Regions from separate parts of the Pseudoalteromonas sp. PPB1 genome, predicted to be linked through region 3. Evidence: predicted binding sites of a transcription regulator. Region 3 holds the regulator's gene; each other region holds the start of a gene.
The links. The regulator FliA, encoded in region 3, starts transcription of late flagellar genes. The targets are predictions, from matches to a motif close to CTAAAGNTNNNNNNNNNNNNGCCGATA.

Region 1 (3,278 bases), on a different contig from region 3:
CCCCGCCAGCCAACAAAAAACGGGTGTATGACCACTGTCACACACCCGTATGATAAGATGATGAAATTTTATCAGTTGACCACAGTTCAGTGCCAACTAGGCGTCTTTACGACTGATCCGCTCAATCATCAGGATCAGGGCGAGGCCCGCCACAGCTAATAAAACGCAACCCAGTACGTAAGGTTCCTGGCCAGAAATACGAGCAAACTCTCCCGGTAACACATTGGCTTGCGTTAACGGCTTCTCTATGCCCTTAGAATTAGTGTAAGTGGTTAACACTTGCTTCCAGGGCCACAATAAGTTCAGTGAACCAAGCAAAAAACCACATAGCAAGGCAAAGGTGACCTGCTCAAAGCGACTAAGTAACCATGACAACAGACGTGAAAATGCCATTAGACCAACCACACATCCCCCCAAGAACAAAGCGATCAACATCACCTGCATCTCATTGACCGCACTGAGTACATGGCCATACATTCCCAGTAATAACAAGATAAAGCTACCGGAAATACCGGGTAAAATCATGGCACAAATTGCGATTGCACCAGCGGCAAAATAATACCAGGTCTGTGGCACCGCTTCGGCAGGCGCCAGAGAAGTGATCACATAGGCAATCGCTGCACCTGCCAAGCACGCACTGATGGTCGGCAGGTCCCAGCGAGAGACTTGCTTACCGACATGAATAAACGAAGCGATGATCAGGCCAAAAAAGAACGACCAAACAAATAACTGATGGTGCTCAAGTAAATAAGTAATGAGTTTCGCCAAAGAAGCGGCGCTGGTCAGCAAGCCCGCAAATAACACCACCAAAAAAGTGCCGTCTATATGTTGCCACGCGGCCTTTAATCCATTGCTTCTGAGTGTTTTAATGGCGTCCAGATTGACACTTTTAATTGCCCCAAGCAGACGGGCATAAATACCGGTAATAAACGCAATGGTGCCACCGGACACACCCGGTACTACGTCGGCGGCGCCCATACCTGCCCCTTTGAAAAACAACCAGATAAAATCACGTTTGGTGTCAGTTTTATTGCTCAAAGCACTCTCCATCGATTTTTTCGGCACGAGTTTACCGAAATTTTGTGACGCTGCACATAGTGACAACCAGAATGTCCTCAAGCTTTGCGGTAAATTGCCGATACAAGGGCATTAGCAAGGTAAGGTGCGTAAACATGCTCAATTATTCCCGGTTTTTTCTGACAGTCAGCCTGATGATAAGCCTGGTCGTGGCAACACCAACTCAGGCCGCAGAGCAACAGAACCCACCGAGTAGGTCCTCACAATTTGACAGCGATCTACGCTACTGGCTGAGCAGCGAAAAGCTACTGACGATTAAGGATGAAGAGCAGGAAATCTCAGTTTTATTCTCAGAGTATATGGCCGCACCAAAACGTGGCATTATTATTTTGTTGCCCGGGATGGAACAAAGCCAGCTTTACAATAATGGCCTAAGTTACTTGCATCAGGCATTAACGGACGACGGCTACGATACATATACCTTGCCGGTACCCGATCTCTCAAGCAACGGTGACCTTGCAGCGAACATCATTGACGCGCAGCCCAATGAAGTAAAAAGTTCGGCGATCCCGGTGCTCAGTGAACTGGCACTGGATAATTACAAAGCCGCATTGATTGCCCGTTTTGAAGCCCTCTATAAAACTCTGGCGTTGCGTCAGCAGGAACACATTGCCATTGTGGCATTTGGCAACAGTGCAGGCCTGTTTGCAGAGTACCTGGCTACTTTGCCCAGCGTCCGGGTCGATGCGCTGATCACTGTCAGCGCTCAGTTGGCCAATGCACAGAGAAACAGCCACTTGCCAGCCAGCTTATCACTCGTCGCGCCAGCTTTGCTGGATGTCTTTTATACATTCGACAGCCCCCTGGTTCTGGAAACCATAGACGATCGCCGCCGCTGGGCCAGACGTAACAGCAAACTTGATTATCGCCAAAGAGAGCTTTTCGGGGAGCAGCACCAGCCCTTGCAACATCAACGACTGCGTAAAGAATTAACCGGTTTTTTGCGCCGGCTCTAGTCTGAATTGGAGACTGACTTAACTACTGCGTTTTTGTTTCAGTAATTCATACGCTGATTGAATACTCTGGCTTTTTCGCTTAGCAATTTCCATCATGTGCGCAGGCAGACCCTGAGACACCAACTTGTCAGGGTGGTGTTGTGCCATCAGTTTGCGATACGCGCGTTTGATGTCCTTGTCCGATGCACCATCACTGAGACCCAATACCGCAAGCGCTTCGCTGCGTGATACGGCTGATGACTGAGGTTCACGTGCAGACTCTCGCTGTTGTCTTTGCTGACCCCCACTCTGGCGCTGCTGAGATTGCTGAGACTGCCATTGCGCGCGCTGCTGACGAAAACGAAACTCGGCCTGATAGCGGCGCAGCAAGAAGTTATACTGAGTCTGAGAAATCCCCAGGTACTTGCTCACTTCGCGCAGTAATGCCTGTTCCTGCTCAGACACATGGCCATCCGAAAACGCCATCTGAATTTGAATTTCCAAAAACAATTGCAGTAAATCGTAACGCCTGGCAAAAGCTTCTCTGACTTCCCGCACCGCATCTTTCACCGAAAAGTCAGCTTCCTTGCCCGCTCTGAACGCATGTTGTGCTTCACGCCGATCATCACCGGTTAACGCCATTTCATCCATAAAGGCCGTTGCCGCGCGAATATGCACCTCGCTGACTCTGCCATTTGACTTTGCAATATGGCCCATGACAGAAAAGCAGCTGGAGAAAAACAGCGCCTGACGTTCACTGAGGTCGTCACCATTTAAAAAGCCCTGGAATCCGCCCACTTTATCAAAATCTTGCTTTAGGCTTTTGTCGAACAAATGACCCAGATAAAACCCGAGAATAGCCCCCAGCCACTTGCCAAACATAAAGCCAAAACCAGCCCCCAACAACTTACCCCACATATGTGTGCTCCACTGCGTTGTTGATCTCAACTAACCGCTCAGGCGTGCCAATATCGTGCCATTGCCCCAGATAAAGTTCCGTTGAGACGCTCCCCTGCGCCAAACCCGCCCTGAGCATCGGACCCAGAGCAACAAATTGTTCCTGCACTCCGTTAAAGAAATCTTTGTGATATAAGCCAATACCCGCAAACGTATAGGCCTGAGTATGGGTACTTTGATGTGCCAGCGGAAAATCTCCGTCCGGATTATGAGGTGGGTTTTCCACCAATACCAGATGGGCCTCACCAGGTAACAGATGCAAACGCGACAAGTCATGCACTGCATAATCGGTAAAAATATCGCCGTTGA
Region 2 (3,278 bases), 160 kb from region 3:
GGGTACTTTACGCCCAGTATAGCGGGTGAACATTGCATGGGTGCGACCTTTGAAAAATACAGTAAAGGCCGAGAAGTGACCGAGCAGGATAACCTAACCAACCGCGCTCAGTTACAGGGCTTTTATGCAGATACTGAGTTTGATCAAAGCCTTGGGGAAATCACAGGTGCAAAAGCAGCTGTACGTTGCTGTTTTAACGACCACTTTCCGATGGTAGGCCAGGTGCCGGATCCTGACAGCCTGTGCAGTGCGTTTGCAAACCTGCGCCGGGGCAAACACGATGACTTTGAGCCGTTAACTGAGTCTCATGAGGGATTACATGTGGTGACCGGGTTTGGTGCCAGAGGACTATGCAGCGCCCCTTTAGTGACAGAGCACCTGGTTGCGGCGCTGTGTGACGAGCCCCGCCCGTTTAGCGAGCGGATCAATCAGGCATTGCATCCTGCCCGCTTTGTGGTCCGGGACTTAATCAGGAATAAGATCTAACCCGAAACTGCCACTTTGCAGCGGCGCGCCTGAAAAGCGCGCCTGGCTGTTACGGTTTCGAGATCTGAATAATGACCCGACGGTTTTTATCCCGACCAATCGGCGTGTCGTTTGGTGCAACGTGACGCTTTTCGCCAAATCCATCAGTGACAATTTTATCTTCGGGTATGCCTTTTGACGCCATGTAGGTTTTTATCGCCTCAGCCCGTTTTTTCGACATAGCCATATTAACCGAGCGGCCACCATAGCTATCCGTGTACGCCGAAATGTAAATGGATTCAATTTGCGGGTCGTTATTCAGATATTCTCCGATCATATCCAAACGTTTTCGTGATGACTTGGTCAGCTCACTGCTGTTGAACTTGTAGTTCATCACCGTAAATGCGATGTCTTCAAAGCTGTAGGGCAGCAAATTATCGCGACACTGCAAAAATTCCCAATAGGCATTTTTAAAGTTCACTGACGAAAGTGCTACAGAGATCTGATCATGCTGGTTTTGCCAGTCCTGATAATAAAAAGTAGGATAATAGCCCTTCTCTAACTCAGTCAGCATCTCCCAGCTAATGGCATTGGTGAGTTCCCCATCAAATTTCTTCAACAGCTTCATCTGGCCCATAACTCTGGCTGGCATTCCGGCTCGCCACGCCGGTGGCACCGACTCCAGACCTGCAAAATCGTAACTCTCGGGCCTGACCACCATATCCAGATTAAAGGTAAGATCTTTGTTTTTACTCGCCGTAGCCTGGAATATCGCTTCACCATAATAAGGGACTTCATGTGACAAGGCACAAGACAACCGCGTTGTCCTGTCAACAAACCATTGGGAGCTGTCTGCTGTGGCAGAGTATTGCCGCATTGCACCGTGCGCCTGAAGTGTCAGGATACTCAGTGTGGTAGCAATAATCAGGTTCGCTTTAAACTTCACGCTCTTACTCCGCTTTAAACAAAAATATCGAACTGGACGAACAGATTGATTGGCCATCGCAATCGTCAGGTAACGCCTCACCGATAGTTAAAGCAATAATCATGCCTTTAAAAGCGGATTCTGACGGCAAAGTTCTGACGCCTGCATCTCTTCACATCTACCTTGCTCTGTGTGCAGGAAGCACGCCACTAAATTCGCATCTTTATCTCTGATCAGTATAATAGGCCGCTCAATTTAGTAAACCAAGCAGATTATGGCAGAACAAGAGCAAACCCTATTCGCAAAGCGCTTCCGCGGCTTCTTTCCGGTCGTCATTGACGTAGAAACCGCAGGCTTTAATAAAGACACCGACGCACTGCTGGAAATTGCTGTCAGCATGCTCAAGATGGATGAACAGGGCCTGCTCAGCCTAGACCACACGGTACACTTTCATGTGGCGCCATTTGAAGGTGCCAATATCGAGCAGTCGGCGATTGAGTTTAATGGCATTGATCCCTTCAGCGCGCTCCGAGGCGCGGTTGATGAGGAAGAAGCCATCAAAGAGATCTGTAAAGCGGTACGTAAAGCCCAAAAAGCCGCTGGATGCCAGCGCTCTGTGGTGGTCGCGCACAATGCGGCGTTTGACCATGGCTTTTTAAACGCAGCCATTGAACGTTGTAAAATCAAGCGTACCCCGTTTCATCCATTTGTGAGCTTTGATACCACCTCACTGGCCGGACTAGCACTGGGTCAGACCGTACTGGCTAAAGCCTGTCGCACTGCGGGGATTGAGTTTGACAACAGTCAGGCACATTCAGCCCTGTATGATACCGAACGCACCGCTGAGCTATTCTGCCATATCGTTAATAAATGGCAGGCTTTGGGCGGCTGGCCTCTGCCAGACGTTGAGGATGAGAGCGACGAAGGGTCAGAGTAGCTCGCTACTTTTGGATACGCGATACCGCACACCGAGGTATCGCGACGCAGTTACTGAGTGGCGAATTCCTGGGTGATTTTACCCTCGTCCAGCAGGACCGAGTGAGGCGGATAGATCCGTGAAAACGATTTACTGTCTCTGGCAATGGTCAACTCTATTCCCGGATGCATCAATTCATTGACCTTAATCCGGCTAAGCTTTAATAGTCGCGCCAGCTTTTGCTGTACCAGCTTCATATTTCTTTGATTACGTGCGTAATGTTTACTGAGCTGTTGTTCATTCTGAGCCAGCTTACTGAGATAAGCATCGCGTTTATTAGAGGCAGGCGCCTTTTGGGCTTTGATCTGTGCACGTTTCAGGGCAAGGGTTTTATCTGTGAGGCGTTTTTCGAGGTCTTTAAATTCTTGTTGTTTTTGCTTTAGCATATGCCAGTCCTGGGCCAGCGCAATCCGCGTTCGTGTCCCCGACGGAGCCCCTACTTCGCCTGCTTCTATACGCATAGCATCATAAACTGTGCCACCGATCAACTTACCTCGCGGCGTATCGCCTTTTCCTACCCGGATCATTCGCTTGGCTCTGAGGTCACAATGTAAAACCTGGCGCTCAATCAGCAGATCCTGTTCAGATTCTATATGACAATATTGAGCATAGCCGATAGAAACCGTACGCTTTGCCTTGATACAACAACTGAAATCTTCGCCTTCATCACGCTTACGACCAATCACACCCAGCATCACGGTAACAGCACCATTGCTTTCAAGTTGGGCAGACTCAACAAACCCAATCACGGTAATATCTCCGGACGCTTTGATTTTCATACCATCTTTAACATCACCGCTGACGATCACACTGCCGTCAAATTCAATATGACCTGTGGTGACATCAACCTGATCGTAACACAACACATCGTCAACGCGGATCCCACGCGGAATAGCAACAGGTACACCTTTG
Region 3 (3,278 bases):
GCGGTGTATATGCGATGGTCGGACCAACAGGGGTTGGAAAAACCACAACAGTTGCAAAATTAGCAGCGCTGGGCGCACAGAAATATGGTGCAGACAATGTGGCACTGATCACAACGGATACCTATCGTATCGGTGCTTACGAGCAATTGGCGACCTATGGTCGGATCATCGGCTGTCCTGTTAAGCAAGTAAAAGATGCCAATGAACTTGCAGAGGTTCTTTATCATTTACGCAATAAGCGTCTAATATTAATAGACACGGCGGGAATGAGTCAGCGTGACTTGCGTCTGACGGAGCAGCTAAACACCCTGATGCGTAGTAGCCGTGTTGACATTCGCAGCTACCTGGTATTAAGTGCGACTGCGCAGATGCATGTACTGCAAGAAACCGTAAACCACTTCAAAAAAGTCAATTTAAGTGGTTGTATTTTTACAAAACTTGATGAAAGTCTAAGTTTAGGTGAGATAATTAGCATAGCGATTCAAAATCGTCTGCCAATAGGGTATCTTACCAATGGTCAGCGAGTGCCTGAAGACATTCGCGTGGCAAACGCTCAGAAGTTAGTCAAAAAGGCTGAGCAATTGTATTTAAAGAGAACAAAAGCACAACATTCGCGACGTGTACCAGTGGCGTCCCAGACAGTAGGAATGTATGATTAATACAGTTTTAGATCAAGCAAGTGGCCTGCGGAGAATGAACCAAAAAAATAACCACAGTGTAAAAGTAATCGCAGTGACTGGTGGTAAAGGTGGAGTAGGTAAAACCAATGTATCCCTCAACACTGCCATCGCATTAGGACAGCAGGGTAACCGGGTCTTGGTGCTTGATGCTGACTTAGGTCTGGCTAACTGTGATGTCATGCTAGGCTTGAGGGTCGAGAAGAATTTATCTCATGTATTGTCCGGCGAATGCGAGCTAGACGAAATTTTGGTAGAGGGTCCGGCTGGGATCCGTATCGTGCCTGCAACGTCAGGCTCACAAAATATGGTCGAATTAACGCCTGCGGAGCACGCTGGTTTGATCCGTGCCTTCAGTGAGCTGAGCAGCGAATTTGATATTTTAATCGTCGATACGGCGGCTGGTATTTCAGACATGGTGCTGAGCTTCTCTCGAGCTGCACAGGATGTACTGGTTGTAGTGTGTGACGAGCCGACTTCTATTACCGATGCCTATGCGCTTATCAAAGTATTAAGCCGTGAACATGGCGTCTACAAATTCAAAATTGTGGCCAACATGGTACGCAGCTTAAGAGAAGGGCAGGAGCTATTTGCTAAGCTGTCCAAGGTTACAGACCGATTCTTAGATGTCGCTTTAGAGCTGGTTGCAACGATCCCATTTGACGAAAATATGCGTAAGTCTTCGCGTCGTCAAAAAACCATCGTTGAGCTTTATCCTAATTCACCTGCTGCTGTGGCATTTAGAGGCCTGGCAAGCAAAGCTGTCAAGTGGCCCATTCCCCACCAACCTTCAGGTCATTTGGAATTCTTTATTGAGCAATTGGTAAACGGTTAAAGATGGCTTCACCGGTCAACCGCATGGCGGGATATAAAACGACAGACCACCTGCATAAGGTGGTGGAACGTCATACGCCTTTAGTTAAAAAGGTGGCCTGTCATTTGTTAGCCAGATTACCAGCCAGTGTTCAGCTCGATGATTTAGTCCAGTCAGGTATGATTGGACTGATCGAAGCCTGCAAAAATTTTGACGCGAGCAAAGGGGCAAGTTTTGAAACCTTTGCAGGAATTCGAATTCGTGGCGCAATGATTGACGAGATCCGCCGTGGTGACTGGGCGCCCCGCTCGGTACACAAAAACGGTCGTATGGTTGCAGAGGCTATTGCTGAGCTAGAAGCACAGCTTGGGCGAGAACCAAAAGATACTGAAATCGCTGAAAAACTTGATATTACGCTAGATGAGTACCATCATATTTTACATGATGTCAATGCAAGTAAAGTGATCGGCATCGAAGACTTGGGGGTAGATGAAGACGTAATTTCTCCCGCAGGCAACGATTTTGCGCTAGACAAACCATTCAATAATGTTAAAAATGAGCGCTTTAACGAATCGTTAGTCAATGCGATCAAGACTTTACCTGAGCGCGATGCTTTGGTGTTGTCTTTGTATTATAACGATGAGATGAATTTAAAAGAGATTGGTGCGATCTTAGAGGTCAGCGAATCTCGAGTGAGTCAGATTCACGGTCAAGCAATGATCAAGCTTCGTGCGAAGATCAATGACTGGATCAATTAGAGTTAGTTTTACAATATAGGTTCAAACCTCACCGGAGGAAGTTTTGGATAAGAACATGAAAATTCTCGTGGTTGATGATTTTTCTACGATGAGAAGAATAATCAAAAACCTGCTAAGAGACTTAGGCTTTACCAATGTTCAAGAGGCTGATGATGGCAGTACGGCACTTCCAATGTTGCAAAATCAGGAATTCGACTTCGTCGTAACTGACTGGAATATGCCAGGCATGCAAGGTATCGATTTGCTTCGTGCAATTCGTGCTGATGATAAGCTTAAACACATCCCAGTACTCATGGTTACAGCGGAAGCGAAAAAAGAACAAATCGTAGCTGCTGCCCAAGCTGGAGTTAATGGTTATATCGTTAAACCGTTTACGGCAGGTACCCTGAAAACCAAACTAGAAAAAGTGTTCGAACGTTTAGGCTAGTATTGATAAGGGTAGGCTTATGTCAACATCTTCTGTGCCACAGATAACTCTGGAACAGGCTAAACTGCTCGTTGAATACCTTGAACAAGGTGAGCAGGAAAAGGCTGATGAGATATTAATTGAGGCCACCAATAAAGAACAATCAGAGCTTTTTGCTGAAGTGGGCAAGCTAACTCGACAACTTCATGAATCGTTGAAGAACTTTGAGTTAGATACCCGTTTATCTGATCTCACGACAGAAGCCATTCCAGATGCCAAGCAGCGCCTTAATTACGTCATGGAGATGACCGAAAGCGCTGCCAATAAAACCATGGATGCCGTAGAAGCAAGTCTTCCCTTAGCCCAAGAACTAGCCGATGAACTCTCTGAAATTAAGCCCACCTGGGACAGATTAATGAGCCGGGATATCCAGCTTGGAGAGTTCAAATCCTTGTGCCACGATCTTGACAGTTTTATGCAGTCGTCAAAAGGCCGTACAGATGAGTTACAAAATCTGATGACCAATGTGTTGATGGCACAAGATTATCAAGATTTAACCGGACAGGTTATCCGGCGTGTCATTGAGTTGGTTCGTGAAGTTGAAGACAGCCTAATTCACTTGT

Region 1: IY568_RS04905 (DUF3530 family protein) is a predicted target of FliA. The motif match lies at 1,115-1,141, and genes of this name have one in related genera.
Region 2: IY568_RS02770 (flagellar protein MotY) is a predicted target of FliA. The motif match lies at 1,472-1,498, and genes of this name have one in related genera.

Annotation. Positions count from the first base shown of each region.
Region 1 is NZ_JACEQV010000003.1:246,192-249,469, forward strand. It holds gene IY568_RS04900 (DUF368 domain-containing protein) at 97-1,050, opposite strand; gene IY568_RS04905 (DUF3530 family protein) at 1,173-2,033, shown strand; gene djlA (co-chaperone DjlA) at 2,052-2,930, opposite strand; gene murU (N-acetylmuramate alpha-1-phosphate uridylyltransferase MurU) at 2,920-3,278, opposite strand, start outside.
Region 2 is NZ_JACEQV010000002.1:94,722-97,999, forward strand. It holds gene mnmC (bifunctional tRNA (5-methylaminomethyl-2-thiouridine)(34)-methyltransferase MnmD/FAD-dependent 5-carboxymethylaminomethyl-2-thiouridine(34) oxidoreductase MnmC) at 1-486, shown strand, start outside; gene IY568_RS02770 (flagellar protein MotY) at 536-1,393, opposite strand; gene rnt (ribonuclease T) at 1,665-2,327, shown strand; gene IY568_RS02780 (DUF342 domain-containing protein) at 2,378-3,278, opposite strand, start outside.
Region 3 is NZ_JACEQV010000002.1:253,665-256,942, reverse strand. It holds gene flhF (flagellar biosynthesis protein FlhF) at 1-659, shown strand, start outside; gene IY568_RS03445 (MinD/ParA family ATP-binding protein) at 652-1,512, shown strand; gene IY568_RS03440 (RNA polymerase sigma factor FliA) at 1,515-2,249, shown strand; gene cheY (chemotaxis response regulator CheY) at 2,293-2,676, shown strand; gene IY568_RS03430 (protein phosphatase CheZ) at 2,696-3,278, shown strand, end outside.